DNA from 3 places in the Rahnella sp. ATs2 genome. Region 2 is predicted to be linked to each of the others. Evidence: predicted binding sites of a transcription regulator. Region 2 holds the regulator's gene; each other region holds the start of a gene.
What was found. Region 2 encodes sigma-54, which starts transcription at its own class of promoters, with help from an activator protein. Its sites were predicted from a motif close to GTTGGCACANNTTTCGCTNT; they were not measured.
Positions count from the first base shown of each region.

Region 1: a site for sigma-54 is predicted at 8,636-8,655, ahead of glnK (P-II family nitrogen regulator). Genes of this name have one in related genera too.
Region 3: a site for sigma-54 is predicted at 2,586-2,605, ahead of glnA (glutamate--ammonia ligase). Genes of this name have one in related genera too.

Region 1 covers NZ_JBLYPL010000009.1:125,324-136,073, forward strand. The annotation lists gene ACJY2G_RS11600 (LysR family transcriptional regulator) at 1-814, opposite strand, end outside; gene ACJY2G_RS11605 (adenine deaminase) at 952-2,733, shown strand; gene ACJY2G_RS11610 (NCS2 family permease) at 2,814-4,163, shown strand; RNA gene ffs (signal recognition particle sRNA small type) at 4,300-4,396, opposite strand; gene ACJY2G_RS11620 (MGMT family protein) at 4,588-4,896, shown strand; gene ACJY2G_RS11625 (YbaY family lipoprotein) at 4,982-5,563, opposite strand; gene tesB (acyl-CoA thioesterase II) at 5,843-6,709, shown strand; gene amtB (ammonium transporter AmtB) at 6,861-8,150, opposite strand; gene glnK (P-II family nitrogen regulator) at 8,236-8,574, opposite strand; gene ACJY2G_RS11645 (SmdB family multidrug efflux ABC transporter permease/ATP-binding protein) at 8,916-10,715, opposite strand; gene ACJY2G_RS11650 (SmdA family multidrug ABC transporter permease/ATP-binding protein) at 10,717-10,750, opposite strand, start outside.
Region 2 covers NZ_JBLYPL010000001.1:124,037-134,786, reverse strand. The annotation lists gene lptC (LPS export ABC transporter periplasmic protein LptC) at 1-251, shown strand, start outside; gene lptA (lipopolysaccharide ABC transporter substrate-binding protein LptA) at 229-786, shown strand; gene lptB (LPS export ABC transporter ATP-binding protein) at 792-1,517, shown strand; gene rpoN (RNA polymerase factor sigma-54) at 1,620-3,053, shown strand; gene hpf (ribosome hibernation promoting factor) at 3,077-3,364, shown strand; gene ptsN (PTS IIA-like nitrogen regulatory protein PtsN) at 3,463-3,945, shown strand; gene rapZ (RNase adapter RapZ) at 4,013-4,867, shown strand; gene npr (PTS phosphocarrier protein NPr) at 4,864-5,136, shown strand; gene ACJY2G_RS00595 (BglG family transcription antiterminator) at 5,327-7,246, opposite strand; gene ACJY2G_RS00590 (lactonase family protein) at 7,335-8,534, opposite strand; gene dagF (2-dehydro-3-deoxy-phosphogluconate aldolase) at 8,655-9,395, opposite strand; gene ACJY2G_RS00580 (DgaE family pyridoxal phosphate-dependent ammonia lyase) at 9,392-10,519, opposite strand; gene ACJY2G_RS00575 (amidohydrolase/deacetylase family metallohydrolase) at 10,509-10,750, opposite strand, start outside.
Region 3 covers NZ_JBLYPL010000027.1:46,022-56,771, forward strand. The annotation lists gene yihX (glucose-1-phosphatase) at 1-327, opposite strand, end outside; gene typA (ribosome-dependent GTPase TypA) at 491-2,314, opposite strand; gene glnA (glutamate--ammonia ligase) at 2,772-4,181, shown strand; gene glnL (nitrogen regulation protein NR(II)) at 4,449-5,498, shown strand; gene glnG (nitrogen regulation protein NR(I)) at 5,506-6,918, shown strand; gene hemN (oxygen-independent coproporphyrinogen III oxidase) at 6,996-8,369, opposite strand; gene yihI (Der GTPase-activating protein YihI) at 8,557-9,108, opposite strand; gene yihA (ribosome biogenesis GTP-binding protein YihA/YsxC) at 9,688-10,338, shown strand; gene ACJY2G_RS22580 (spot 42 RNA, inhibition of DNA synthesis) at 10,511-10,558, opposite strand; gene polA (DNA polymerase I) at 10,723-10,750, opposite strand, start outside.

The DNA of each region.
Region 1 (10,750 bases), on a different contig from region 2:
GCTGCAGATGAATCACTGTTAATTCATCATCATTAAGTGTTGCAGTATATAACTCTGGTAATATCGCCAGAGCCAGACGTGAACGAACTAAACCATATAACGTCTCCTGAAAATCCACTCGATAACCCACCCGCAAATTCAGCCTGTGACTTTCAATCAATGAACTCACCAGCCTGCTAACATTTCCTTTTGAAAACAAAGCAATATCCCTTTTAGCCAGTTGTCTCCAGGGAATATTATGACCTTCTGATAAGGGATCATCGCGCCGGATCACCGCCACAAAAGGGTCTTCCAGCAGCGGATATATCGCGACAGAATCCGGCACCGTGCTGTCGGTCGCACCAATACCAAAATCCACAGATCCGTTCTCCAGTTCCAGTAATAATGCATCGTTTGTCAGGTCATGAAATTCCACACGCATATCAGGGAAATATTCCGATAATAACTGCGGAACGACTGGGAATAACAACGTACTGACTGAAGGCACTAATCCGATACGTAAAGTTCCATCACCCCCCTGCCGCATAATTTGTTGCATATCATCGAAGGCACTATGCGCTGTATTCAGTAGCCTTTCTGCATAAGGAAAAACAGCTTCGCCCTGTTCGGTCAGGCTGACTCCCTGAGCGGTGCGGTTTAATAATTTTCCCCCCAGCACTGATTCAATTTGCCGCAGTGCGCTGCTTAAAGCTGGCTGACTGATCGCCAGACGGTTCGCCGTGTCGGTGAAACTGCGTAACTGCGCCAGCGTTACAAAGTATTGAATTTGCTTAAGGGAGAGCGCAGGCAACCGGCGCCAGGGTTCAGACATGATGGTCAGGGATCCCGCTAAAAATAGAAAACGTTTGCTCAGCATAACCGCATCTTATAAACGGATAAAATAATTCATCTGTGCAAAGCCATTCCCTCTCCCTACATTAGCCCCATCACTTTGTAAATCCGGATACTGACATGACTGAAAACATTGCTCCGTTACCCCTGCGCCAGCGCGCGGTTCAGGCTGCGTTAGGGAAAATCCCTTTTGATCGTCTGCTTATCAACGCAAACGTTATCGATATGGTGACGGGGGAAATTCGCGAAGCCGATGTTGGGATCATTGGCAATATGATTGCCAGCGTCCATCCGCGTGGAAAATTCTCTCAGGCAGAAAATGTCGATGACTTAACCGGTCGCTATCTTTCGCCGGGACTTATCGACACCCATGTGCATATCGAAAGCTCTCACCTTTCGCCGGAAAAATACGCCGGGATTGTCGTTGCTCAGGGGACGACCACCGTGTTCTGGGATCCGCACGAACTGGCAAATGTGCTGGGTGTCGCCGGTGTGCAATATGCCGTTGAGTCGAGCCGTAATTTACCTCTGCGCGTGATTTGCGCAGCCCCTTCCAGCGTACCTTCCACTCCAGGTTTAGAAATGTCCGGCGCTGACTTTCACGGTCAGGAAATGCAAACCATGCTGAGCTGGCCGGAAGTCGCCGGGGTTGCAGAAGTCATGGATATGCACGGCGTGATTAATGGCAGCGGGCGGATGCTGGAAATTCTCGAGGCCGGTTTAAACAGCGGCAAACTGATCGAAGGCCATGCCCGCGGGCTGAAAGATGAACAGTTGCAAGCCTATCTGGCGGCTGGCGTCACCTCTGATCACGAACTGACTTCTGCGCAAGATGCACTGGAAAAACTGCGCGCTGGTCTGACGCTGCAAATCCGCGGCTCCCATCCTTATCTTCTGCCGGAGATCGCTGCTGCGTTGCTGGCGCTGCCACATCTTTCCTCACAGATTACGCTGTGTACTGATGATGTTCCGCCCGATCATCTGCTGGAAAAAGGCGGGCTGATTTCGTTAGTCAAATTGCTAATTTCACACGGGTTACGTGCCGAAGATGTATTGCGCATGGCGACTTTCAACGCCGCTATACGCATGCAACGTTCAGATTTAGGGCTGATTGCACCAGGCCGTACGGCAGATATCATCGCGTTTGATTCACTGGAAAATCTGCATCCGCACGCCGTATACGTGGCCGGAAATTGTGTGGCAAAAGAGAGCAAACTTCTCTTCACGCCAGCGGCGGCCAGTGGTGTGACACCTCCTCTTGACACAATGCGGCTCAGCGCACTTACTGCTGACGACTTCCGCATGAAAATTGCGGGGCTGACAAACGGCAAAGCCCGTCTGCGTAATATCAAAGGCGCACGTTTTACACAGTGGAGCGAAGTGACCGTTGACGTCAAAGACGGCGTGGTACAACTCCCGGAAGGCTTCAGCCTGATTTGGGTACAGCACCGCCACGGGCGGCACGACGCCACCCCCAAAATGGCATTACTGGAGGGCTGGGGAGAACTGCGCGGAGCGATTGCCACTTCCTACTCGCACGATTCCCATAATCTGGTGGTACTGGGACGTTCCCCCGCAGATATGGTTGTGGCGGCGAATCAGCTCATCTCCAGCGGCGGCGGAATGGCACTCAGCCAAAACGGCACATTGCTGGCTAAAGTGGATATGCCCATTGCCGGAATGCTCTCTGAATTGCCAGCGGAACAACTGGCTGAACAATTCAAAAATTTGCGTGAACTCAGCGCACAGATAGCCGACTGGGAACCCCCTTACCGCGTTTTCAAAGCCATCGAAGGCACATGTCTGGCGTGTAATGCCGGGCCGCATCTGACTGACTTAGGTCTCACTGACGGCGGACTGCGTGAAATCGTCGACCCGGTTCTGGAAATCTGGCCGGAATAAATCTGCCCTCCGGCGCCACGCCGGAACAGAAATGATAGCAAACACAACATTATAAAAATTATCGTCAGGGGAATTTAAGCATGTCTGAAAGTTCTGTTAAAAACGTAGCAACCTCAACGCAGGAAAGCTGGTTGCAGCGACGCTTTCATTTACATCAGCGCCAGACCCGGGTGAAAACCGAATGTCTGGCAGGGATCACCGGATTCCTCGCCGCTGCTTATTTGCTGGTGGTGATCCCCGGTTTGCTGGCAGTGAGCGGGATGGACAAAGGCGCGGCGACAACCGGCGTGATCCTGGTATTTGTGCTGGGCTCATTACTGATGGCGTTCTACGCTAATCTGCCGTTTATGGTCGGCCCCGGCATCGGCGGTTCCGTGCTGGTCGGCGTCACGCTGGCCGGTGACGGCATCAGCTGGCCCATCGCATTAGGGATAGCCTGCTGGTCGGGTATTTTATTCTTCGTGATGACTGTTTTTGGTCTGCGGGAAGTCGTCACACGTTCTGTGCCGCAGTCCATCAAACTCGGTCTGACGGCATCAATTGGTATTTTCGTTGCCCTGCTCGGTTTTCGTAACGCCGGACTGGTGATGGCTAATGCAAAGACACATGCACTGGCGTTAGGCGATTTCACCGCGCCGGGTGCGCTGATTGCGCTGCTCGGTTTGCTGCTTGCCGTGGGATTGCAGGCGCGCAAAGTACCTGGAGCAATTCTCTGGGCTATTTTACTGGCGACCGTGGCCGGTATTCCGTTTGGTGTGACGCATCTGCCTGAACAATGGATTTCCCTGCCCCACTCAGTGGCTCCGCTGTTGGGCAAAGTCGATTTGATCGGCGCGATTAATATCGCTTTCCTGCCTTTCCTGTTCATCTTCTTTGCATCAGAATTCTTCTCAACGATGGGCACAACGCTGGCGGTAGGCGGAGAAGCCGGGTTGCTTGATGAACATGGCAATATGAAGCACATCAACCGTCCATTCATGGTGGACTCTGTTGCCGCAGCGCTCGGCCCGATTGTGGGGATCCCAGCCGCAACCGCGCTGATAGAATCGTCCGCGGCTGCAGAAGCAGGAGGTAAAACAGGCCTGACGGCGCTGTCTGCCGCAGTGATGTTCCTGCTGATGCTATTGTTCACACCGGTTGCGCTGATGATCCCGAAAGAAGCGACCGCACCTGCGCTGATCCTGATTGGCCTGAACATGTTCAGTAATCTGCGCAAGGTCGATTTGGCTAACTTCACTGATGCGCTGCCGGTGCTGATGATGGTGATGATTACCCTGATTTCCAACAGCTTCGGTACCGGAATTGCCGGTGGCCTTCTGTTTTACATCATCATTAAAGTGGTGGCAGGTAAGGTGCGCGAAGTGCCTTTGGGATTGTATATACTCGCCATCCCGCTGGTGTATTACTTTGCGACGCTGGTTCATCACTAAAAAAACCAGTAAACAATCAGCAAACCAGGGCGCGGATAACGTGCCCTTTTTTATGGGTGCAGTTTGGCTAAGAGGGAGTAATGAATCGGAAAAATAAGGGGATTGATAAAACGGGAAGGCCTGAAATTGGTGGAGGCCCTGCCAGCTACATCCCGGCACACACGACACCTGCTATGGCTGCTTCCTTCCGGACCTGACCGAGTTAACAAGTTAGCGTTGCGGGAGAACCAACAGGGCCCCCATTGACGTTGTCGGCTTCATTTCTCCTGAAAGAATCGAAGCGGTGGGCATTATCTGTGATGCCCGAGGCAAAAGCAAGTTAACCGCCGACAACCGTTGTTTTCTTAAACAATACGCCTGAATCTGGACGGACAGAAGGACATTTTTTGCGTCATACTGTTTGCCAAACACTGAGGAGGATGTCATGTCAGAGCCCGATAACTTTCGCCAGCGCGTATTCCAGATAATCGCTGCCATTCCCCCGGGTCAGGTCACGACTTATGGCAACGTCGCTCAGCTGGCTGGTTCTCCGCGGGCGGCACGTCAGGTGGGCGGTGTGCTCAAAAAGTTACCCGAAGGCAGCACACTTCCCTGGCATCGGGTGATTAATCGCCACGGTGAAATTTCCCTCCAGGGTGAGGACTTTAAACGTCAGCGTCAGGCGCTTCTGGCCGAAGGGATTATCTTTAAGAAAGGTAAAGTTGATTTAGAAAAGTATGGCTGGAAGTGGTAGTGCTGCGCACATCATTACGCAAATAAAAAAGCACCGCCGGAGCGGTGCCTGAATCATCACGAGTCACGAATAAGTGAGTAACGAATTAGTACGTTGCTGACTGTGTCGGAACTGCACTTACCGGTGCCGGTGCCGTGCCCAGACCCGAATTTGACGGGTTAGTCATTGGCGCCAGAGCATTTGGTTTAGTCGCCACAGGGACGGCTACGACCGGAACAAGTTGCAGGTCGGCACGCGTGCCCTGACCGTTATTGATGACTTCTTTGATGCTGTCAGTAACAAAGGTTACCTGACCATTAATGGTCACCGCCGCACTTAACAGAACACGCGCATTAGGCGCAATTTCCTGTGGGTTGTACGGCAGGATAAACGTAAACGGTGACTGTTTGCCCTGGGTTCTCGCGACTTTCTGCGAGATGACACGCGACGGCGCATCAGCAACCGAAGCATCAGACAAGGTCACGGTCAGAACCGCATCTGGCGGCAAGGCCACACGCTGATTAATGAACACGCTACCCGATACGTTCGGGCCGGTGATCGCCGGTGCAGTGGCCGGGCTGGCCGCGGTATTCACTGGAGGTTGCTGCGCTGGAGCCTCGTGATGCTGTGCGCATCCGGCAAGAGTCAGAGACAGCGCGGTTCCACCTACTATCTGCCAAAGTTTCATTGATCCTTCTCCCTTTTATTATTCGATTGTCGACAAGTTGTAACAAACGTAACCAACGCCGACGATGAACTTAGTGACTTAAACCAGCTTACCCAATAATCATGGCACAAAAAACCAGAGTTCGCCGCCCCGAGGATAAAACAAGACTTCTGAGGTTTCAAAAGATCCACTATGATTAACAGGTTAGACCTGTCAGCGAAGGTGTATTTCAGAACATTCCTGCCTGCGGTATCCCGAACAACTTAGGTCAATATCACCGGTAACTTTCATGAGGCCACTATGAGTCAGGCATTAAAAAATCTGCTGGATCTGTTAGATCTGGAAAAAATCGAAGAAGGACTGTTTCGTGGTCAAAGTGAAGATCTGGGCTTGCGTCAGGTCTTTGGTGGTCAGGTTGTCGGTCAGGCGCTGTACGCCGCTAAACAAACCGTGCCCGTCGATCGCGGTATTCACTCTTTTCATAGCTACTTTCTGCGTCCCGGTGACAGCAGCAAACCCATCATTTATGACGTGGAAATTCTGCGAGACGGCAACAGTTTTAGCGCACGACGCGTAAAAGCCGTTCAGCATGGCAAACCGATTTTTTATATGACCGCGTCGTTCCAGAGCCAGGAAACCGGCTTCGAACATCAGAACACCATGCCTGATGTCCCGGCACCAGAAACGCTGGTTTCAGAATCAGATATTGCCAAAAATCTGGCGCATCTGATCCCTGAAAAATTCCGCGAAAAATTCATTGGTCACAAGCCGATTGAAATGCGTCCGGTGAAATTCCATAACCCGTTGAAGGGAAGTGTAGAAGAACCTCACCGCGCGGTCTGGTTCAGGGCTAACGGAGAAATGCCGGATGATTTGCGCATCCATCAGTATCTGCTGGGTTATGCCTCGGACTTCAATTTCCTGCCGACTGCATTGCAACCGCACGGTATCGGGTTCCTTGAGCCGGGAATGCAGGTCGCGACCATCGACCATTCGATGTGGTTCCACCGCCCTTTCCGTATGGATGACTGGCTGCTATACGCCGTTGAAAGCACATCTGCTTCGGGCGCTCGTGGTTTTGTACGCGGACAATTTTATACCCGTGATGGCGTGCTGGTTGCCTCTACGGTACAGGAAGGCGTGATCCGCCAGCGGACGCCTGAATAAACATTCTCCGATCACGGTTGGCAAAAACTGTGCATTAAAAAGGGGCGATATCATTATCGCCCCTTTTGCATATCATCATTATTTTATTGTTTTGTACTGCTTAATGAGAGAGTTAGCGCACTACTTTCTCTGAAATCCTGTTACTGAGCCATTACTGGTTATAGGCGTTTTCGCCGTGGCTGTTCACATCCAGACCTTCACGTTCCTGCTCTTCAGGAACACGCAGGCCTACAATCATGTCAGCCACTTTGTAACCGATGAAGGCCACAACACCAGACCACACCAGTGTGACGCAAACGCTGAAGAACTGAACCCAAACCTGATGGCCCATGGTCACGCCTTCTGCGTAACCCACGCCGCCCAGAGAGCTGGAAGTGAATACGCCGGTCAGCAGGCAACCTACGATACCGCAGACGCCGTGAACACCGAATACGTCACAGGTATCATCAACGCGCAGCCATTTTTTCAGGGTAACGACACCCCACAGGCCAGTCACACCGCCGACCAGACCGATGATCAACGCACCGCCCACGCCGACCGTACCACACGCCGGAGTGATGGCAACCAGACCTGCGATAGCACCGGAACTTGCGCCCAGCAGAGAAGGCTTGCCGCGAACCATCCACTCAACCAGAGTCCAGGACAGGATTGCGCCAGCCGTTGCAATCACAGTATTCAGGAACGCCAGCGCGGCAATGGAACTTGCTGCACTTGCAGAGCCGGCGTTAAAGCCGAACCAGCCGACATACAGGATTGCAGCGCCAGTGAACACCATTGGCAGGTTGTGAGGTTTGAATGCTTCTTTACCGAAACCAGCACGTTTGCCCAGCAGATAAGCACCGACCAGACCCGCGATAGCGGCGTTGATATGAACAACGGTACCGCCGGCGAAGTCCAGCGCGCCATCAGCAGCCAGGAAACCGCCCGCCCACACCATGTGCGCCATTGGAATATAGGAGAAGGTCAGCCAGATCACGGTGAAAATCAGCACCGCAGAGAAACGCACACGTTCAGCGATACCACCGACGATCAGTGCCACGGTGATACAGGCGAATGAACACTGGAATGCCACATGGATCATCTGCGAGAAGGTGCCGGTAACAGAATCCAGGCCAATGCCTTTCATCATTACGTTGCCGAAACCACCGAAGAAGGCGTTCCCTTCGCTGAATGCCAGACTGTAACCGTAAAGGATCCACAGAACGCAGACCAATGCGAAGGTCACAATAACCTGAGTCAGCATGGATAAAACGTTTTTGGAACGCAGTAAACCGCCGTAGAACAACGCTACGCCAGGTACGGTCATAAACAATACCAGCGCAGTACAAATCATCATAAAGGCGTTATCAGCGCCGTTGGCGGCGGCTGGTGCTGCGGCCATGGCAAGCGAAGGCAATAATGCCACTGCGCCCAGCCCCATCATGGATAAAAGTTTTTTCATTATTAACCCACCCCTGTTTCTCAAAACTGTTTTTTCTAATCTGATTTATCTCAAACCGGTTGGCATGAGAGATAAAAACCGGAAATTACAGTGCTGCTTCGTCGGTTTCACCAGTACGAATACGGATAACACGTTGCAATTCAGCAACGAAAATTTTGCCATCACCGATCTTGCCGGTGTAGGCCGCTTTGCTGATCACGTCGATCACTTCATCGAGCTGATCGTCAGCGATAGCAATGTCGATTTTTACTTTTGGAAGGAAGTTCACGCTGTATTCCGCGCCACGGTAAAGTTCGGCATGACCTTTCTGACGGCCAAAACCTTTAACTTCCGTTACGGTCAGCCCCTGAATTCCAACAGCAGACAGCGCTTCACGCACGTCTTCCAGCTTAAAAGGTTTGATCACCACAGTAACCAGCTTCATTGTGCCACTCCTCGAATTAAGGGCTTACCGCGAGAGGATTCGCGCCCGATACGCAAGGGATAAAGCAAAGGGTGTGCCAGAGTTGAAACTGATGAAAGATTCCTGCAATTCCCGCGCAAACTGGCATTTTCAGAATAATCGTGACCGGGCGCACAGTTGTTTCGCCATTCAGCACACAGCAGCGCACGCACCATTTAAGTGCTCATCGCTGCTTTATAGTGCAAGGTGTAAACCGCAGGTATTTTGCCTGCATGAATACGGTGCGCGGGATGGGATGGCGCGAGGATAAGACGTTGAGGAGAGAATGCTGGCGTAGCGAACGCGTTACGCCAGCTGACAGTTTATGCGTTTTCTGTGGAAGGAATTCCCTGCTCAGCTGACGCCAGTTCTTGCCCGGCAAGTTGCAACTGATACATCTGATAATACCGGCCTTTTTCTGCCAGCAGCTGTAAGTGGTTGCCCTGCTCAACGGCTTGCCCGCGATGCAGTACCAAAATATTATCTGCATCCACAATCGTCGACAGCCGGTGTGCAATTACAACCAGAGTTGTTTGCTGACGAATGGCACGTAAAGCACGCTGAATTGCCTGCTCGGTTCCTGAGTCGATATTGGCCGTTGCCTCGTCAAGGATCAGAATTTCTGGTGCCTGCACCAAAACGCGCGCCATCGCCAGCAATTGCTTCTGTCCGACAGAGAGATTATTACCCTGTTCGCCCAGACGCGTATTCAACCCTTCCGGCATTCCCCGTACCAGCGGAGAAAGCTGCACAATATCCAGTGCGTGCCAGACCTGAGCTTCATCAATATCGCGACCTAAAGTCACGTTAGAGAATACCGATTCCGCCAGCACCACCGGATCCTGCTGAACCATAGCAATTCCCTTTCGCAGACTGGAATGCGAGAGATCAGCAAGGTTACGCCCGTCGACGCGGATCTCACCTTTATTCAGCGGATAATAGCCCATCAGGAGATTCGCCAGCGTACTTTTGCCACTGCCTGTGTGCCCGACCAGCGCCACAAATCCACGTGAAGGGACATGCAGGGTAATATTCTCCAGCACCCATTTGTCCGGGCGGTAGGCAAAACTGACGTCGCGAATATCAATCTCGCCGCTGGTCAGCAACTTATCGTCAGGTCCGTACTGCTGCTGAGTCCGATCCATCAAATCAAAGATACGTTCACCTGCGACTACAGCCTGCTGGAGAATGGATTGCTGCGACGTCAGCTCAATAAGAGGTTCGTTGAGACGCCCGAGGTAGTTGATGAAAGCATACAAAACCCCCACGCCAATCGAGCCTTCGGCACTGAAACCGAACAAGATTAACAAGCCGCATAAAATCAGGGATGAAAATAAGCTGAGTAATGGTCGCAGCAAAAATCCTTCCAGCCTGAGCGTCTGCATGCGGGCCATATAATGTGACTGACTGGCGCGGGACAGTCGTTCACCAAACCGTTTTTGCTGACGGAATTGCTGAATAACGTTCATGCCATTAATGACTTCGTTGAAGCCATCATTTATGTCCGCCAGATAAGCACGCACTTTACGAACGACCGGCGTACTGTAAATCTGGTACAGCCCCATCACCACAAACACAGCCGGGAAGATGCAGATAGCCACCGAGGCAAGTCGCCAGTCAAGGCTGAACATCGCCACCAGCATTGCGCCAATCAGCGCAATGCTGCGCAAAACCGTCGATACGACAGTGACATAAAGGTCACGGATCACTTCAGTATCATTGGTCACACGCGAAATCAGCTGCCCGACCGGCTGGGTATCAAAGGCACTCAAAGGCTGACGCAATGCGGCATCCATGACGTCGGTGCGCAAACGCTGCACCACGCCAACCGCAGCACGGTTAAACAGAAGTGCCTGAAAATAGTGCAGGCTTGCTGCCAGAAATTGCAGGAAGATGAAACTCAGCGCCAGTATACTGACTTTCCCCCAGGGCATTTCACCCTTCGCCACATAATGGTCGATAAAAAAGCTGATCAGAATCGGGCCGGTGACTTCCGCTGCGGCGGCAATCCACAGCATCAGCACCGCATAAGACAGAGGCTTACTGTAGGGTTTGCCATATCCCAGAAGACGTTTAAGCGTAGGCCAGAGCTTCTGGATTTTACTCACTTTTTGTTCAGCCATGTTATTCCGCCTCCTTTTCCGGCACATCATCCAGC
Region 2 (10,750 bases):
AAATGCTCTATCTTTACGGGCATGTGCAGGCAGACAGCCTGACACCTGAGACTTCTCAGTTGCAAAGAATCAAAACGGACAATGCACGGGTTAACCTGACGACACAGGACGTTGCCTCAGATGATGAAGTAACGCTTTATGGCACAGGTTTTACATCTAACGGCATGAAAATGCGTGGTAATCTGCGTGATAAAACAGCAGAGCTGATCGAAAAGGTAACGACCTCTTATGAAATTCAAAGCAAAAAATAAAATCCGTAATCTCCTGATCGTCAGCTCATTGTTAGCCGTCAGCGTTCCGGCATTCGCCCTGAAAGATGACACGACCAAACCGATTACCATTGATTCGGCTAATCAGGCGCTGGACGTGAATACCAATACCGCGACCTTTACCGGTAATGTGGTGGTAAACCAGGGTACGATCCAGGTTAAAGCGGACAAAGTTGTCGTCATCCGCCCGCAAGGCGTTTCCGGCAAAGAAGTGGTTGAAGGTTACGGTAATCCGGTGACCTTCTATCAGATGCAGGACAACGGCAAGCCGGTAAAAGGCCATGCGCAGAAAGTCCGCTATGAAGTGGAAAACGATCTGGTGACCCTGACCGGTAACGCTTACCTTGAACAGCTCGACAGCAACGTGAAAGGCGACCGTATTACTTATCTGGTGCAGAAACAGCAAATGGAAGCCTTCAGTGATAAAGGCAACCGTGTGACGACCGTTCTGGTTCCTTCGCAGCTGCAACAGAAAACACCTGCAGCGGCGGGCCAGCCGACCAAAAAGAGTAACTGATTTTTATGGCTAAATTAATCGCAGAGAATCTGGCAAAAGCCTACAAAGGCCGCAAGGTCGTTGAAGATGTCAGCCTGATGGTCAACTCCGGCGAAATCGTCGGGTTATTAGGGCCAAACGGTGCCGGTAAAACTACGACGTTTTACATGGTCGTCGGCATTGTGCAGCGTGATGCAGGCCGTATTATCGTCGATGACGAAGACATCAGCTTGTTGCCATTGCATACCCGCGCCCGTCGCGGTATTGGCTATCTTCCTCAGGAAGCGTCCATTTTCCGCCGCCTCAGCGTGTTTGATAACCTGATGGCCGTGTTGCAGATCCGCGACGATCTGAACAAAGAACAGCGTAACGATCGCGCCAATGAACTGATGGAAGAGTTCCATATTTCTCATTTGCGCGATAACCTCGGTCAGTCACTGTCCGGTGGTGAACGCCGTCGTGTTGAAATCGCCCGTGCGCTGGCGGCGAACCCTAAATTCATCCTGCTGGATGAACCGTTCGCCGGTGTTGACCCGATTTCAGTTATCGACATCAAAAAAATCATTGAGCATTTGCGTGACAGTGGCCTCGGCGTACTGATCACCGACCATAACGTTCGCGAAACGCTCGACGTGTGTGAACGCGCTTACATCGTCAGTCAGGGCAAGTTAATCGCCCACGGCACGCCAGCCGATATTCTTGCTGATGAACAAGTTAAACGCGTTTATCTTGGTGAAGAATTCCGTCTGTGATCTGTGCCGCCGGAACCGTGCCTGTTTCGCCTTAAAATGAAACAGGCCGTCTCTGACAGAAGTGTTGCCGTTTTCACTCATCAACGGAAATAAAGCCAAGATATGAAGCAAGGTTTGCAACTCAGATTCAGCCAACAACTGGCAATGACTCCACAGTTACAACAGGCCATCCGCCTGTTGCAATTGTCCACGCTTGAGCTCCAACAGGAGATCCAACTCGCGCTGGAGAGCAACCCTCTGCTGGAACAAACCGACCTTCATGAAGAAATCGACTCGGTAGAAGCCACCGACAGCGAAGGGTTAGATACCCGCGAAGCGCTCGAGCAAAAAGACATGCCCGAAGAGCTGCCGCTGGATGCGACCTGGGATGAAATCTATACCGCGGGCACGCCTTCCGGCACCGGTAATGATTACAGCGACGACGAGCTGCCGATTTATCAGGGTGAAACCACCCAGACTCTTCAGGATTACCTGATGTGGCAGGTCGAGCTGACGCCGTTCTCAGATACTGATGCGGCGATTGCGACGTCCATTGTCGATGCGGTCGATGACACCGGTTACCTCACCGTTTCTCTTGACGACATTCTGGAAAGCATCGGGGATGAAAACGTCACGATGGACGAAGTGGAAGCCGTGCTCAAACGCGTACAGCGTTTTGACCCGGTCGGCGTGGCCGCGCGCGACCTGCGCGACTGCCTGCTGATCCAGCTTTCCCAGTATGCGACCGACACGCCTTTCATCACCGAAGCCCGTCTTATCATCAGCGAACATCTGGATTTGCTGGCGAACCATGATTTCCGCGCACTTATGCGATCAACCCGGTTAAAAGAAGATACACTGAAAGGAGCGATGCTCCTGATCCAGTCTCTTGATCCGCGTCCGGGCCAGTCGATCAACACCGGCGAATCCGAATACGTGATCCCGGATGTGCTGGTGCGCAAAGTGTCAGGAGTCTGGACGGTTGAACTCAATTCGGACAGCATTCCGCGTCTGAAGATTAACCAGCAGTACGCCGCGATGGGGAATTCCGCACGCAGCGACAGCGACGGGCAGTTTATCCGCAGCAATCTGCAGGAAGCCAAATGGTTAATCAAAAGCCTGGAAAGCCGTAACGACACGCTGCTGAAAGTCACGCGCTGTATCGTTGAGCAACAGCAGGCGTTCTTTGAACTGGGTGAAGAATTTATGAAACCTATGGTGCTGGCCGATATCGCCAGCGCCGTAGAAATGCACGAATCGACGATTTCACGCGTCACGACGCAGAAGTTCCTGCACAGCCCGCGTGGCATTTTCGAACTGAAGTATTTCTTTTCCAGCCATGTCAGTACAGACAGCGGCGGCGAGGCATCGTCAACCGCCATCCGGGCGCTGGTGAAGAAATTAATCGCAGCGGAGAATCCTGTAAAACCGCTCAGTGACAGTAAGTTAGCGACCCTGCTTTCCGATCAGGGAATTATGGTTGCACGACGAACCGTCGCCAAATACCGAGAGTCTTTGTCCATCCCGCCCTCAAACCAACGTAAACAGTTAGTTTGACCTCAACAGAGAAGGAAGACATTATGCAGCTCAACATTACCGGACATCACATTGAGATCACGGATCCCCTGAGAGAGTTCATCACGTCGAAGCTGGCCAAGCTAGAGCAGTATTTCGACAGGATTAATCAGGTGTATGTGGTGTTGAGCGTGGAAAAGGTGCAAAAAGTTGCCGAAGCGACTTTGCATGTGAATGGAGGCGAGTTACATGCCACCTCGGAACATCAGGATATGTACGCAGCGATTGACGGACTGGTTGATAAACTGGCCCGCCAGCTGAATAAACATAAAGACAAACTGAAACAGCACTGACATTCATGTAGCCAACCCTGTGCTACAAACCTTCGGGCATCGGCTTGTGACCTTCGGGAAACGAGCCGATATAGCTTTAAGGGTGAAACAGCGCAAAAGTGAAAGATGACATGATCAACGATATAGCAATGCAATTAACGTCGGTGCTTAATGCCGAATGCACCAAAAGCGGCGTTCATTGCGCCAGCAAAAAACGCGCACTGGAAATCATCAGCGAACTGGCCGCCAGACAACTGAATTTGTCGCCACAGGTGATTTTCGACGCTATTTTGACCCGTGAACGCATGGGCAGCACCGGGATCGGTGCCGGGATCGCCATCCCGCACGGTAAGCTGGAAGAAGATACGTTACGTGCCGTCGGCGTGTTCATTCAGCTGGAACAACCGATCGCTTTTGATGCCATCGATAATCAGCCGGTAGACTTACTTTTTGCCTTGCTGGTACCGGCAGATCAATGTAAAACCCATTTACATACATTATCTTTGGTGGCTAAGAAATTAGCTGATAAAACAGTGTGTCGCCGCCTTCGTGGTGCGCAGAGCGATGAAGAACTGTTCCAGATAATGACTGAAAACGAATAAATTGCTGATTCCCGGTACGGTGCCGGGAAAATGAATTCTGAACACTGAATGCCAGGGGAGTGACACCATGGTGCTGATGATTGTCAGCGGCCGTTCCGGTTCCGGGAAATCGGTTGCCCTACGGGCATTGGAAGACATGGGTTTTTACTGTGTGGATAACCTGCCGGTGGTGTTATTGCCGCAGCTTGCCCAGACCCTCGTTGAACGTAATACGTCAGCGGCCGTCAGCATCGACGTGCGTAACATGCCGGAAACCCCGGAAGTTTATGAGTACGCGATGTCACAACTGCCGGAGAGCTTCTCACCGCAGCTGTTGTTCCTTGATGCCGACCGCAACACGCTGATCCGCCGCTACAGCGACACCCGTCGTCTGCACCCGCTTTCCAGCAAAAATCTCTCCCTCGAAAGTGCTATTGATGAAGAAGCCGACTTGCTCGAGCCTCTGCGTTCGTCTGCTGATCTCATCATCGACACGTCCGAAATGTCCGTTCACGAACTGGCAGAAATGCTGCGTACCCGCCTGCTGGGTAAACGCGAACGTGAACTGACGATGGTCTTCGAATCCTTTGGTTTCAAACACGGTATTCCGATTGATGCGGATTACGTGTTCGACGTACGTTTCCTGCCGAACCCGCACTGGGATCCGAAACTGCGTCCGATGACCGGCCTCGACAAACCGGTGGCGGCGTTCCTCGACCGTCATACCGAAGTGCACAACTTTATCTACCAGACCCGCAGCTACCTTGAACAATGGCTGCCGATGCTGGAAACCAACAACCGCAGCTATCTGACCGTCGCCATTGGTTGTACCGGCGGTAAACACCGTTCGGTGTATATCGCAGAGCAACTGGCCGACTATTTCCGTTCCCGCGGGAAGAACGTGCAATCCCGCCATCGCACGCTGGAAAAACGTAAATCATGACGGTAAAACAAACGGTAGAAATCAAAAACCGGTTAGGGATGCATGCCCGTCCGGCGATGAAGTTGTTTGAACTGGTGCAGAGCTTTGAATCAGAAGTGATGCTGCGCAACGGCACAGGCATTGAAGCGGAAGCCAGCAGCGTGATCGCGCTGCTGATGCTTGATTCCCCGAAAGGTCAGAAAATCGAAATCGAAGCCACCGGGCCAGATGAAGAACAGGCATTGACGGCAGTGGTAAATCTGATCAATTCAGGATTTGACGAAGACTAAGCCCCTTCACTCTTAGCCATAGTCATTGGCGTTGCAGCAAGCGAAAGACAAATCGGTCAGGAACCGATTTGAACAGCGCTCGCGCTGGCCCGCAGGGTGAGCCTCAGGGACGAGGCTCATTAATCCCGATGAGCTGACATCAGTCAGTGATTCGGGTGAACGAACGCCGCTGCGGCGTCAAGGACGCAGGCTAAATGCGGCTTAAACAGTCGATTGCAATGGCCTTGAAGCTTTCAAAATTCTCACTGCTCAGCAAACGGCTCATCGACCGTTCCCGCACAAACGTCACGAACAAATCGTAAATCGCCATCGCTTCTTCGTAATCCGCCTTACTGATCGCCAGCAGGAAAATCACGTGCGCGGTTTCCCCTTCTCCCCAGGCAATGCCCTGCGGCGAGAGCAGCGTAATCACCACGGTTTTCTTCGCCAGCAGTCCCAGAGAGTGCGGCAGCGCAATCCCTTCGCCCAGCATGGTCGAGACAATCTCCTCACGCTCGACCACCGACGGGTAAAACGCCTGATCGACATATCCTTCTTCTTCCAGCTGTGAACACACATGGCGGAACAACTCCGCCTGCGTCATCGGCTCTTTGACGATCATGAAGTGTTTTTCGTCGAAGAATTTTTCCAGCATATAAGGCCGTGTGCGGTCGACCAGCACCAGCTTACCGAGCTGTTCCATCTGGTATTCGGTCGGGAATGGCGACAGCACCACCACCGGCTTATTCTTCTCGGTGATGCGGGCGTTGGAAATAATAAAATCTTCGTCGACATGCTCCAGCTGCTCGTAATCACGCAGCGAAACCACCTGTTTCATCACCAGTTGCGGATACTTACGGTTAATCTGTGCCTGGATCATGCGGATGGTTGAATTGCCGGTGTCGCACACCAGCATCACCTGCGGATGCCGCTGGTAACCGATATTGTAATGCCGCTCAAGCCCGACGCCGATATGCAGCACCAGAAAACCAATCTCGTTTTCACTCAGCGTATAGGGCGTGTATTTTCCCCAGCTGGAGACCGCTGCCAGCGTGACGTCATAGGCCATCGGGTAATGCTGTTTGATATTATTCAGCAGCGGATTCGGGATGTTTATCTGATATTTCACCCGCGTAATCATGGTCTTAATGTGCGTCAGCAGGTCAGCACGCAGTTGCTTATCGCCCTGCAAATCATAGTTATAGTGCGAATTGATATACGACAGAATGTAATCGACCAGCGCTTCGTCATCGTCGGCATTAATGTCGGTCGGCAGAATTTGCTGCACGCGGCGGGCGGCGATATTTACCCGCAGATAAGCTTCCTCAGAGGCCGGAATTTCCTTGCCGACCAGATTTCTGAGCTCAGCCGCCAGACGCACGGAAACCTGCTTCACCGCCGGGTCTCCGTCTTCTGCATCAAAATCGGTCAGCGGATAACCGCCGGTAATGCGTTTGATCGCCACCGCGCAGTACAAGATCAGATACTGCTCGCCCTCATCGGTCAGCTGAACAGAAGACTGCGTCAGCACCTGATGCATAAAGCGTGTCAGCGGCACCAGCGCTTCCGGCTCCAGACTTTCCGCCTTCAGCAGCGGATTCGCCTGTTCTTCGGCATCCAGCTGGAACAGCAGGTCGGTCAGACAGGCGCGGATCGCCAGTTCTGCACCGAACAGTTTCATACCGTAGCGCGGTTTGGTTTCGATATTCAGGTGATAGCGAGCCAGATGCTCCCTCACCTCAGCCATATCATTTTGCAGGGTTCCCCGGCTGACAAACCATTCATCGGCCAGATCTTCCAGCTTCAATGAAAAAGCTGAGGTCAAAAAGCGGATCAGCAACGTTTTCACCCGCTCAGCGGCAGTGCGCGGCGTCGGATTCGGTTTGCGTTGCGTCGATTGCTGTAACGTTGAGAAAAGCGTCTGATCGTCAATCCGCAGCTGATACCCGCTGCCACGGTTGTGAACAAACGTCGCACCAAAATCGGCGATGATTTCATTCAGCGCAGTAATATCGGCACGCACCGTGCGCGTCGAAACGGACAGACGTTTTGCCAGTTCATCCTGAGGAAGGGTTTCGGTTTGCAGCGCATCAAACAGTTGCGCCAGACGTTGATTGGGAAATCTCACCATTGTTCTTCCATATTATTGCGGATACGCCCTCTGCGCAGTCACCGGTAAAGTTTCCACGCAGATGGTTTAGTTCAGACGCAGTACGTTATCAGGGCGCAATCACCATCTGTGACGGACTGCCCACAGCCACATAATCATCAACGAATGACAGTTTGCCGTTTTCGCCAGAAACCTTGAATCTGGTGATGTTATCGCTTCGTTGATTCATTGCGTAAATATATTTGCCGTCCGGTGACAACGTCAGCGTTCGTGGATAATCGCCACGCGTCCAGGTTTCATCACTCCAGGTCATTGCGCCTTCGCCGGTCACGTTAATCTGCGCGATGCTGTTATGCAGACGGTTAGCCACGTACAGATGCCTGCCGTCTTTGCTCAGCACAATCCCTGCCGCAAAGTTGGTGCCTTTGAAACCGGCCGGTAACGATGACAGACTGTGCAACTCCGTCAGCGTGCCTTTAGTGGTATCAAAGCGATAACTGGTCAGGGTCGAGGCTTCCTCGTTGATCAGGAAAACCACTTTACCGTTCGGATGGAACACAAAATGACGCGGTCCCGCACCTTCTGAAGAGGCCTTGATGAACGGCGGATCGTTGGCTTCCAGCACGCCGGTTTCGCTGTTGAGTTTCCACTGATAGATCCGGTCAAGCCCGAGATCGGTGGAGAACACAAATTTGCCGGAAGGATCGGTGGCGATCATATGTGCGTGCGGCCCGTTATGGTCGCTGATGGCAAAACTGCCTTCCGCCGCCGCTGCAGGTTTGCCTGCCCCCGCCGGACCGGAATCCTGCTGGCTGTTGCTTGCTTCGCTCAGTTTTCCACTGGCATCCACCGGGAACACTGCCACCACGCCGCTGATGTAGTTCGCCACCAGCAAATGATCACCTTTTGGCGTCAGCGACAAATACACCGGCCCTGCACCCTGCGAATCCACCTGGTTAATCAGCGTCAGGCTGCCGTCTTCCGGCGCAATGCGGTAGGCCGCCACAGCGCCATGTTTGCCGCCGTTGTAATTATCAATTTCACTGCCGATAAACAGCGTTTTACCGTCGTGGCTGAGTACCATCTGCGCCTGATTCGGCAGCTGGCTGGCGAGCGTTTTATCACTCAGCGCGCCGGTTTTCGGATCGAATTTAAAGCGGTAGACACCTTCCCCGTTCGGGTTGTAGGTGCCGACGTAAGCAAAATGCGGAGTCGTCGAAGTCATTGTTTTTTCTGCTGCATAGAGCGGCATGGCAGACACTGCCAGCATCGCGGTGGTTAAACCTGAAATCAGAAACCAGTTTCTCATACATTTCCTCAGAATTTGGGATATCAGACAAACGAGAGAACCCTGCACCCGCTCAGTCGCTGAGGGATGCAGGGTGTTTAACCGCGCAGACGGCTTACCGCGCAGGAAAGGTCAGATCCTTCAGCCCAGCAGCTTTTTAACGCTGGCCAGCAGGGTTTTCACATCTTCAGGACGGGTATTGCCCGACGCACTGTCGATGATTGAGCTGTAGATATGCGGGATGATTTTGGTCACGCCCGCCGCCAGCGCGATTTCCATAATCGGCTCGAAGTTTTCTAAATCGATGCCGCCGGTCGGTTCCAGCCAGAAATCCTGTTCCGCACAGGCACGGGCCACGGCAGCGAATTCATCGCGGGTTTTCAGGCCGCCCATCGGGAAATATTTCACCGAGCTGCCGCCCATATCTTTCAGCAGTGCAATGGCGGTTTCCACCGGCACGATGGCATCCGCAGAAGCTGAACTCAGTGGTCCGGTATTGATCTTCACAAAGCCGGGTTTACCGGTCGGTGAAATCAGACCGTTGACCACGCTGTCGTTTTGCCCAAGCATTCCACGACTGGTACCGACGCCGGTAAAGACCTGATTGACGTGCTGCGGCTGAACCTGCGCAGAAATCTGGCTGACCATCAGCGACTGACGCGGATCGCCCGCCCCCAGACCGACGGACAATGCGTTTTCAATCAGAGCGGCATACTCTTTCATGTCCGCCACTGCGCTCGCGACATCCGGATAATTTTTGGAAAGCACACCGACCAGCACATGACCTTCTGCCGCTTCGTAGATGTCACGGGCATTGTCTTTGGAGCCCGCCAGCACATTCAGGCACACGCGGTCACGGTAGAAATTTGGGGTCAGCTTCATGCTTTCTCTCCGCTAAAAAGTTGTTTAAAACGCTGTGCGACAACGGCGAGTTGCGGTGGCGTCACGCTGCGCACATCGACTTCAATCTTGCCTTCGTTGGCGCGGTAGCCACGGAAATAAATCGCGGTGTCGCCGTTTTTCATGGCGTCCACGATGGCTTTGGTTTTCCAACCCAGCACGGTTTCATCGAAAGTAATTTCCGTGCGGGCGATATCACGTCCTGCGCTGTCCCAGACTACGCGGCCAGTGACGCCGTTGATTTCATTCAGGCTGGCGATAAATGGCGTCATCTTGTCGACCATTTCCTGCCCGGTGGTTTTTGGCAGCGTGATGTAGCTTTCGATCGCCTGCGTCAGGCCAAGAATGCCTTCTTTGCCGACTTTCATCGCACGACCAATCCCGCCCGATTGCAGTTTTACCCATTCGACGTACTGCTTTTTGCCGAGCACCAGACCGCTGGTCGGCCCTTCAATGGCTTTTGCGCCGCTGTAAATCACCAGATCTGCGCCCATCTCGTAATAGCAGGTCAGGTCTTCTTCTGCGGCCGCATCGACGATCAGCGGCAGATTATGCGCACGCGCCACTTCAGCGGCCTCCGCAACCGACAGAATGCTTTTCTGCACTGAGTGGTGCGATTTGATGTACATGATGGCGGCGGTACGCGGGGTGATGCAGGCAGCAAGTTGCGCGGCGGAACATTCATTGGCGTAACCGGCTTCCACCACTTTGCCGCCACCCATCGTGACCATCGTCGCGACCGGCGCACCAAAGTTCACGTTATGGCCTTTTGGCAACACGATATCGTGTGGAATTTCCAGCGGCGCGGCGTGCAGGTTTTCCAGCAGCCACGCGTCGTCTTTGACGATCACCGCCGCTACGGACTGCGCGATCCCGGCGGAAGCACAGGACACCACCACAGCATTTTCTACGTTCAGCAATTTCGCGATATAAGCGCCGGTTTTATTCACCAGATCTTTCATCTCGAAGTAATGATTCAGACCGGTATTCACTACCGCGGCGACTTCCTCGCGCGGCGTGGAAACGCCCAGCGCCGTCATACGACCAGACGCGTTAATAACCTGTTTTAAATCATATTTTTCATATAACGATTGTTCAGAAGACATGAGCAGATTTCCCTTCTTCGGTTAACAGGGTGACGCCCGCGACCACAGCGGCCAGAGGCACCAGCAAACTTTCGCCCTTCACGGACTGTCCTTCGGAATCGACAAACACCTGTGGCGCAAAACGCTGCTCGAACAGGGTCAGGTCGGCATCAGCGCCGGCTTCCAGGCGGCCTTTAGCCGGCAGGCGCAGCGCGTCAGCGGCGTGCGAGGTGACGCAATCAATCACCTGCG
Region 3 (10,750 bases), on a different contig from region 2:
AGTATTCGACAGCACGACAACGCGATGACCTTCTTCGCGCAGTTTCTGGAATAACGTGATGACTTCAGGACGCAAGCCGACGAAGACAGCGTGCCAGCCCGCACTGAACTGCTCAAAACTGAGCGCAATGCCCATTTCATTACACAGATCGGCGGCGAACTGCTCATCGCTGATTTCACCCCGCTCGTGCTGCTGGAACACCTCGCCCATTTTGAAACGCTCGGTCAGCGTAGCCAGTGGCGTTCCGCTGAGATGGCTCCACACGCCAAGGACACGTTTGAAATCAATATCAATAATGACGTTTCCCATATCAAAAATGTACAGCATTGCACGCTCCTGATTTCAAAGATGACTTTTAACTTTAGCGGTAAAACGTACACCTGAACAGTGACAGAGTTGCGCTGTTGAGCTCAGCGTTAGAAAAAAGACAAAAAAAAACAGGGTACCCAAAGGCACCCTGTTTCTGTGTAACGGCACGCGTTAAAGAAGATTAACCTTCTTTAGGACCACGCATTGCACGTTTACGATCGTTCTCGGTCAGGTGACGTTTACGGATACGTACAGACTGAGGAGTCACTTCGACCAGTTCGTCATCATCGATGAATTCCAGAGCTTGCTCCAGAGACATTTTGATAGCAGGAACCAGAGTCGTTGCTTCGTCTGTACCGGACGCACGCATGTTGGTCAGTTTCTTACCGGTCAGGCAGTTCACGGTCAGGTCGTTAGAACGTGAGTGAATACCGATGATCTGGCCTTCATACACTTCTGCGCCGTGGCCCAGGAACAATTTACCGCGGTCTTGCAGGCTGAACAGTGCAAACGCAACTGCTTTACCCTGACCGTTGGAGATCAGCACGCCGTTCTGACGCTGGCCGATTTCGCCCGGACGAACGTCATCGTAGTGGCTGAACGTGGAGTACAGCAGACCGGTACCAGAAGTCATGGTCATGAATTCTGTACGGAAGCCGATCAGGCCACGTGCAGGGATCAGGTAATCAAGACGGATACGACCTTTGCCGTCTGGGATCATGTCTTTGACATCGCCTTTACGCTCACCCATGGCCTGCATTACAGAACCCTGGTGTTGCTCTTCGATATCCAGTGTCACGTTCTCGAATGGCTCTTGCATGCGGCCATCGATTTTACGGTTGATTACTTTAGGACGGGAAACCGCCAGCTCGAAACCTTCACGACGCATGTTTTCGATCAGAACCGACAGGTGAAGTTCACCACGGCCTGAAACGCGGAATGCATCAGCATCTTCAGTTTCTTCAACACGCAATGCAACGTTGTGCACCAGTTCTTTGTTCAGACGGTCAAGGATCTGACGTGAAGTCACATACTTACCTTCTTTACCACAGAACGGAGAGGTGTTTACGTTGAAGTACATGGTTACTGTTGGTTCATCAACGCTCAGCGCTGGCAGAGCTTCAACATTCGCCGGATCACAGATTGTGTCGGAGATGTTCAGTTCGCCCAGGCCGGTGATTGCGATGATGTCGCCCGCTTCAGCAACGGTGGCTTCGATACGCTCAAGACCCATGTGGGTCAGAACTTTACCGACTTTACCGTTACGGGTTTTGCCTTCGCTGTCGATGACAGTGATTTGCTGGTTAGGCTTAACGGTACCGCGTTTGATGCGGCCGATGCCGATGACGCCAACATAGTTGTTGTAGTCCAGCTGAGAGATTTGCATCTGGAAAGGTGCATCCATCTCAACTTGTGGCGGAGATACGTGGTCAACGATCGCCTGGTACAACGGGGTCATGTCTTCGGCCATATCGTTATGGTCGTTACCCGCGATACCCATCAATGCGGATGCATAGATGATTGGGAAATCGAGTTGTTCGTCGGTTGCGTCCAGGTTTACGAACAGGTCGAAGACCTGATCAACAACCCAGTCAGGACGCGCGCCAGGGCGGTCAACCTTGTTGATTACCACGATCGGTTTCAGACCATTAGCGAATGCTTTTTTGGTCACGAAACGGGTTTGCGGCATTGGGCCATCCATTGCATCCACAACCAGCAGCACCGAGTCGACCATTGACATCACACGCTCTACCTCACCGCCGAAGTCGGCGTGTCCTGGGGTATCCACGATGTTGATGCGGTAGTCTTTCCAATTAATGGCGGTGTTTTTTGCGAGGATGGTAATCCCACGCTCTTTCTCCAAATCGTTGGAGTCCATTACGCGTTCAGTGGCTTCTACACGCTCTCCGAAAGTACCGGATTGTTGCAGCAGCTTGTCGACCAGGGTGGTTTTACCATGGTCAACGTGGGCAATAATGGCGATGTTACGCAAATTTTCGATCACAGCTTTGCCTCAGGCATTAGAAATAGCGCGCTATTGTACACGTATTAAGCGAGGTTCTAAACAAGATCACAAGGATCTTGATGAAACAACTTATGGATGGTTACTTTGTGATCCCTTTCACGGTGCAAAAAGACCACTGAACCATTATGACGCACCGTTTTGGTGCTATGCATCTCAGAGTTAGCACCATTATAGTGCAGAAATTCCGTTATGGTGCATACTTATCGAGTGCAAGAGCCCTGTAAAATGGCGTTGTTTGCATTTTCTCAAAGTTGGCACACTTTTCGCTAATAGTTTTTAGGGTAAAAAAAAGTTTTTACAGGGTGACGCGTCTGACCAGTCAAATAATAGCGCTGTTCAGTCCACACGCCAGTTCAAGTAAAGCTGTTATTTCCAACTAAAGACCAAAAATGGTTATTCGTTCCACGACGATAATGAGAAATTCGGGAGAACTAGTATGTCCGCTGAACACGTTTTGACGATGCTGAATGAGCATGAAGTGAAATTCGTAGATTTACGTTTCACAGATACCAAAGGCAAAGAACAGCACGTCACCATTCCTGCACACCAGGTTAGCGCTGACTTCTTCGAAGAAGGCAAAATGTTTGATGGCTCTTCAATCGGTGGCTGGAAAGGCATTAACGAATCTGACATGGTTTTGATGCCAGATGCGAGCACTGCTGTTCTTGACCCGTTCTACGAAGAAACCACGCTGATCATTCGTTGCGACATCCTTGAGCCAACTACGCTGCAAGGTTATGACCGCGACCCACGTTCTACCGCGAAACGTGCAGAAGACTTCCTGCGCTCTTCCGGTATCGCGGACACCGTTCTGTTCGGGCCAGAGCCAGAATTCTTCCTGTTTGATGATGTGCGCTTCGGCAGCAGCATCTCCGGTTCTCACGTGGCTATCGATGATATCGAAGGCGCATGGAACTCCAGCACCAAATACGAAGGCGGCAACAAAGGCCACCGTCCTGCAGTTAAAGGCGGTTACTTCCCGGTTCCTCCGGTCGACTCTTCCCAGGATCTGCGTTCTACCATGTGTCTGACCATGGAAGAAATGGGTCTGGTTGTTGAAGCTCACCACCACGAAGTGGCAACCGCGGGTCAGAACGAAGTGGCAACCCGCTTCAATACCCTGACCAAAAAAGCTGACGAAATCCAAATCTACAAATACGTGGTTCACAACGTGGCTCACGCATTTGGCAAAACTGCGACCTTCATGCCAAAACCAATGTTTGGCGATAACGGTTCCGGTATGCACTGCCACATGTCTCTGTCCAAGAACGGTAACAACCTGTTCGCTGGCGACAAATACGGCGGCCTGTCTGAAATGGCACTGTTCTACATCGGCGGTATCATCAAGCACGCCAAAGCAATCAACGCCTACGCTAACCCGACTACCAACTCCTATAAGCGTTTGGTCCCGGGCTACGAAGCGCCAGTGATGCTGGCTTACTCTGCGCGTAACCGTTCTGCATCCATCCGTATTCCACACGTATCAACGCCTAAAGCGATGCGTATCGAAGCACGCTTCCCTGATCCAGCGGCTAACCCATACCTGGCGTTTGCTGCACTGATGATGGCTGGCCTGGACGGTATCATCAACAAGATCCACCCTGGCGATGCGATGGACAAAAACCTGTATGACCTGCCACCGGAAGAAGAAGCAGAAATTCCAAAAGTTGCAGGTTCACTGGAAGAAGCGCTGAACGCACTGAACGAAGACCGCGAGTTCCTGACCCGTGGCGGCGTGTTCACTGACGACGCTATCGATGCTTACATCGGTCTGCGTAAAGAAGAAATGGATCGCGTGCGTATGACTCCGCATCCGGTTGAGTTCGAGCTGTACTACAGCGTCTAAACACAGCGTTTAATTCTCGAATTAGCTGCTGAACTCAGCGCCCGTCCTCTGACCGGCGCTGAGAGAAATACCCGACTGGAGGCCTGGCGGTATGAAAGCCTTCAGCGTCAAAATTAAGTAAGACGATTTTATTTGTTGCCGTGGAAACTTTCAGCCCATCTCCGGATGGGCTTTTTTCTCCACACTCTTTCCTGCTTAACCCCTCTGACCCGTGTTTTGGCCGGGTAGCGAGACAAATTGCACCCATCAGGTGCGGGAGACTGCGGTATGGCAACTGGCAAGCTGCCCGATGCTGGGCAGATCCTGAATTCTTTAATCAACAGCGTTCTGCTGTTGGACGACGATTTGGCTGTGCATTACGCCAACCCGGCGGCTCAGCAATTACTGGCGCAAAGTTCCCGCAAACTTTTTGGCACCCCGTTGCCAGAGCTGGTGGGATATTTTTCGCTGAACATCGAGTTAATGCGTGAAAGTCTGACGGCCGGACAGGGCTTTACAGACAGCGAAGTGACTTTAGTCGTCGATGGCCGCGCGCATGTGTTGTCACTGACCGCACAGATGCTGCCGGAAGGTTTTATTCTGGTCGAACTGGCGCCGATGGATAATCAGCGACGTTTGAGTCAGGAACAATTGCAGCATGCTCAACAGGTTGCAGCCCGCGATTTGATCCGCGGCCTCGCGCATGAAATTAAAAATCCGCTTGGCGGTTTGCGTGGTGCGGCACAGTTGTTATCCAGAGCGCTGCCCGATCCGGCTTTGCTTGAGTACACCAAAGTCATTATTGAGCAGGCCGACCGTCTGCGTAATCTGGTCGACAGATTGCTGGGTCCGCAACGTCCGAGCCAGCATGTGACACAAAGTATTCATCAGGTTGCGGAGCGCGTTTGTCAGCTGGTGTCGATGGAAAAACCCGATAACGTTCAGCTGGTACGGGACTATGATCCGAGCCTGCCGGAACTGGCACACGACCCCGATCAGATAGAACAGATTTTACTGAATATCACCCGCAATGCCTTGCAGGCGCTGGGGGAGGAAGGCGGCACAATAACACTGCGTACGCGGACTGCTTTCCAGATTACGTTACACGGCGTGCGTTATCGTCTGGCGGCACGCATCGATATTGAAGATGACGGCCCCGGCGTACCGGCACATTTGCAGGACACTCTTTTTTACCCCATGGTCAGTGGCCGCGAAGGGGGCACCGGACTGGGCCTCTCTATCGCACGCAGTTTGATTGACCAGCATTCGGGTAAAGTTGAATTTAACAGTTGGCCAGGACATACCGAATTCTCGGTTTTCCTGCCTATTCGCCAGTGAGGTTCTTATGCAACGAGGGATAGTCTGGATCGTCGATGACGATAGCTCCATCCGCTGGGTACTTGAACGTGCGCTCACTGGAGCCGGTTTGACCTGCACCACGTTTGACAGCGGCAATGAAGTGCTTGATGCCATTGCGACTCAAACCCCTGACGTTTTGTTATCAGATATCCGTATGCCGGGGATGGACGGTTTAGCGCTGTTAAAGCAGATTAAACAGCGCCACCCGATGCTTCCGGTCATCATAATGACAGCGCACTCCGATCTGGATGCGGCGGTCAGCGCCTATCAGCAAGGCGCATTTGATTATCTGCCAAAACCTTTCGACATCGACGAAGCAGTGGCGCTGGTTGAACGCGCTATCAGCCATTATCAGGAGCAACAGCAACCGGCTCGCAGCCAGCCGGCAAGTGGCCCGACGGCGGATATTATCGGTGAAGCGCCAGCCATGCAGGACGTCTTTCGCATCATCGGCCGTTTGTCCCGCTCTTCAATCAGCGTGCTCATTAACGGGGAATCCGGTACCGGTAAAGAGCTGGTGGCTCATGCTTTACACCGTCACAGCCCGCGCGCCAAAGCGCCTTTTATCGCACTGAACATGGCGGCAATCCCGAAAGACCTGATCGAATCCGAACTATTCGGCCACGAGAAAGGGGCGTTTACTGGCGCTAACACCATCCGTCAGGGACGTTTTGAGCAGGCCGACAACGGCACGCTGTTCCTTGATGAAATCGGTGATATGCCCCTCGATGTGCAAACCCGTCTTCTGCGCGTGCTGGCTGATGGTCAGTTCTATCGTGTGGGCGGTTATGCACCGGTGAAAGTGGATGTGCGTATTATCGCTGCGACTCACCAGAATCTGGAATTACGGGTTCAGGAAGGGAAATTCCGCGAGGATTTATTCCACCGCCTGAATGTTATCCGTGTTCATCTGCCACCGCTGCGCGAACGTCGCGAAGATATTCCGCGTCTGGCACGTTATTTCCTGCAAGTGGCAGCGAAAGAATTGGGCGTGGAAGCGAAAAACCTGCATCCGGAAACAGAGACCGCGCTGACGCGTCTGCCGTGGCAGGGCAACGTGCGCCAGCTGGAAAACACCTGTCGCTGGTTAACGGTGATGGCTGCGGGTCAGGAAGTCCTGATTCAGGATTTACCGAGCGAACTTTTTGAAACGTCTGCCCCGGAAACCGGTGGTCAGAGCTTACCGGACAGCTGGGCAACACTGCTGGCACAATGGGCCGATCGCGCCCTGCGTTCCGGTCATCAAAACCTGTTGTCAGAAGCGCAGCCTGAAATGGAGCGCACTTTGCTGACCACGGCATTGCGTCACACGCAGGGACATAAACAGGAAGCCGCACGCTTACTGGGCTGGGGACGCAATACGCTGACCCGCAAGCTGAAAGAACTGGGTATGGAATAACCGGGCCTGAAATAAAAGCCCTGTGCCAGAAAGCAAAACAGCCGCTTATGCGGCTGTTTTTGTTGATAGCAAAGAAATCAGATCACGCGGGAGAATTGCTGCTGACGTACCTGACGGCGCAGATAAATATCAAAGCACATGCAGATGTTGCGGATAAGCAAACGTCCGCGTGGCGTTACCTGAATATGCGTCTCGCTCACCTCAACCAGCCCGTCTTCAACCAGCGGTTTCAGCAGCGCCAGATCATCGGAAAAATAGTCGGTAAAGCGGATGCCATAGCGCTCTTCCATATCCGCAAAGCTCAGCTCGAAATGGCAGATCAGCGATTTAATGACATCGCGACGCAGGCAATCATCATCCGTCATTTCCAGACCACGCCATAACGCATTCCCCTGCTGTTCTACTCTGGCGTAATACGTTTTGAGGTCTTTCTCGTTCTGCGCGTAAGTATCGCCCAGCATGCTGATGGCTGACACGCCCATTCCCAGTAAATCACTGTCGCCCTGCGTGGTATATCCCTGGAAATTACGGTGCAGCTTGCCTTCACGTTGGGCAATCGCCAGTTCGTCATCAGGACGCGCAAAGTGATCCATGCCGATAAAGCGGTAACCGGAGGCGGTCAGCGAGGCAATGGTTTCCTGCAGAATTTTCAATTTCTCTTCTGCGCCCGGCAAATCAGCGTCTTTTATTTTACGCTGAGCGGCAAACAGTTTTGGCATGTGGGCGTAATTGAACACGCTCAGGCGATCCGGGTTCAGCTCTGCCACGCGTTGCAGCGTATACGCAAAACTTTCCGCCGTTTGCTTCGGTAGGCCGTAAATCAGGTCGATGTTGGTGGAATTGAAACCCAGCGCTCTGGCGCGTTCAATCAGCGCAAAGATGAAATCTTCATCCTGCTCGCGATTCACCAGACGCTGCACTTCTTTATTGAAATCCTGCACGCCCATGCTCAGCCGATTAAAGCCTTCGCTGCGCAGATGGTCGAGCACATTCAGCTCGATTTCGCGGGGATCCACTTCCAGTGATATTTCTGCATCGGGGAGAATATCAAAGTGTGCCCGCAGAAGGCCCATCAGACGGCTTATCTGCGCTTTATCGAGGTAAGTCGGAGTACCACCGCCCCAATGCAACTGACTGACCTGACGGCCCTTAAAGAGCGGCGCACGGTGACTTATCTCTTTCTCAAGTACGTCGAGATATTCTTCGGCTTTATGCTGCTGACGGGTTACCAGTTTATTGCAGCCGCAGAAATAGCAGAGCTTATGGCAGAAAGGGATATGCACATACAGAGAAAGGGAGCGCTCAGGGTAACGGACAGCCGCTTGTTTAAAAGCCGCATCGTCGTAGCTTTCGCTGAATTCGAGTGCTGTTGGATAGGATGTGTATCGCGGACCTGAATAGTTGTACTTCTGGATCAGCGCTAAATCCCAGACGGTTGTCTGTTCTGACATGGGTGACTTACTCCTTCCGGCGTCGGATGCTGCCGGTTTCCCTTACAGGCAGGCTTTTGGCCTGCCTTACAAAGGTCGCTCTGCGCAAACGTGCTTTGGTTTTCGATAACCGTCGTAGTTTACCGAATAACCAAAGGAGATAACATGCAAAGAGTAAGGCTATTGCCGGAATGACCCAGCGCATCGCTTAGAAACCTTCTTTTGGATTCCCGCGTTTGAGCAACTGCATCATATCTTCGTTCTTCTCTTCTTCTTCGTCATCTTCATCGTCGCCGAGTTCGATACCGAGAATTTCCATCAGAACATCAATACGATCCAGAGTCTGGTCAACATAAGCCTGATCTTCTGCACTCAGTGCTTTGCCGTCGTCGATAAGATCAAGCAATGAATCCAGACGCTCATCGTTTTCCAGTAATGTCAGTTCTTCCTGCGGAGACATTTTTGGTTTTGCCTCTGGTTTCGGCTGAGCGGCTTTCTTCGCTTTCGCTGCATTGTTGGTGACGGTTTCCACGATCAATGGCACCGCTTTTTTACTGCCGATACGCGGATCGGTTTTTTTAGCGCCTGCGCCGCTTTGATTCTGGGCTGCGTCCGGATTTGCGCGTGAGCCTGCTTTATGGCCACGACGCTTATTGTCACGCTTGCGTTCGCGCGCTTCGATATCAAGCTCTACACGACTTTTCTTCTTCGTTTTAGCTGTCGCGGTATTGGCGCGCGGGGCTTTCGCTGGCTGTTTCATGGCATCTGCTCTTAGGTGTGTACATTTAGTATAGATTTGCGGCGGAATCTAGCAGAAAGCGGACAAAGAAAAAAGGCAGCAAGTTAACCTTGCTGCCTTTTTCTTTCCTTCAGAAGAAGGATATTCCTCAAACACTTTCCCTGTATAGCATCAACGTCCCGGTTTTTCCTTTGCCTTTCAGAGCCTCCGGCTCCGTTTGTCCTTAAATCGCGATGCATTTCCCGTGATCCCTGAATGCAATAATCGTCCTTGTTTCCGTTCTCGCCTTCACCGCGTAAGAAATACTTTACCCGACTGGCACAAAGGCTCAAGATACCCGCCAGCCGTCTTGTCGGTTTCATAACGATATAAATTTTATCTTATTGAAATTGAATAATATTAAAAATTTCGGCGACAAAACAAGCGAAATAACCCGCATCATGAATAGCAAATGTCTTACATCATGAAGGCAATTTCCCCCGCCTTCATCTCTGTGGTCCCTTCGCCTCATCATTCGGATTTTAAAAACACGAACGCATCTCGGCTCTGTTGCAGTTATAATCGCCAGCCAGATACTCATGCCTCACGGAGACGCACGCTTTGACCAGCCAAACTTACAACTATCATATGACCCATTTCGTCATGAGCGCCCCGGATATCCGGCATTTGCCATCTGACGCAGGCATTGAAGTCGCATTTGCTGGTCGTTCAAACGCCGGCAAATCCAGCGCACTGAATACTCTGACGCAGCAGAAAAGCCTCGCACGTACCAGTAAAACACCTGGCCGTACTCAGCTCATCAACCTGTTTGAAGTGAAGCCGGGCATCCGTCTGGTCGACTTGCCGGGTTATGGCTACGCGGAAGTACCTGAAGAAATGAAGCGTAAATGGCAGCGCGCGCTGGGCGAATATCTGCAAATGCGCAACTCGCTGAAAGGTCTGGTGGTATTGATGGATATCCGTCATCCACTGAAAGATCTCGATCAGCAGATGATTCAGTGGGCTGTCGATGTGGGTACGCCGGTGATGTTGCTGCTGACGAAAGCCGACAAACTGGCATCCGGCGCGCGTCAGGCGCAGATCAAAATGGTCCGCGAAGCCGTGAAAGAATTCATGGGCGATATTCAGGTGGAAGCCTTCTCTTCCCCGAAGAAAATGGGCGTCGATAAACTGAGTGACAAACTGAACACCTGGTTCAGCGAAATCCCACCGGAAGTGCTGGAAGAAGAGCTTTTTGACAAAGGCGAATAAATCTCGGCTTAAACGAAGAAGTCTGTAAGTAAAGAACATATCAGGGTAGCCAACAGGCTGCCCTTTTTTATGGGCGGGATTTTTATCACTGGTAGGCAGAAAACAGGCGTAACCCTGTGAAAACTCCAATAAAAAACGCCCCAGACATAAATGCCTGGGGCGGCTAAAATATTCAGCCAAATCCGATTACGTGAAGTAAAAGGTCTGAAAGATAGAACATCTTACCTCTGTACCCTACGAGAGAAACTTTACCCTATTTCATGACGGGGAAAAAGAACTTTTTGTAGTTTACTTACACAAAAATCGTGGATTATGCGATCACCTTCATGGTCTGAGCACATAATCCTGTAGCTTAATTACAAAAAAAGCTTAATTACTATCCACTTAGTGAGCCTGATCCCAGTTCTCGCCA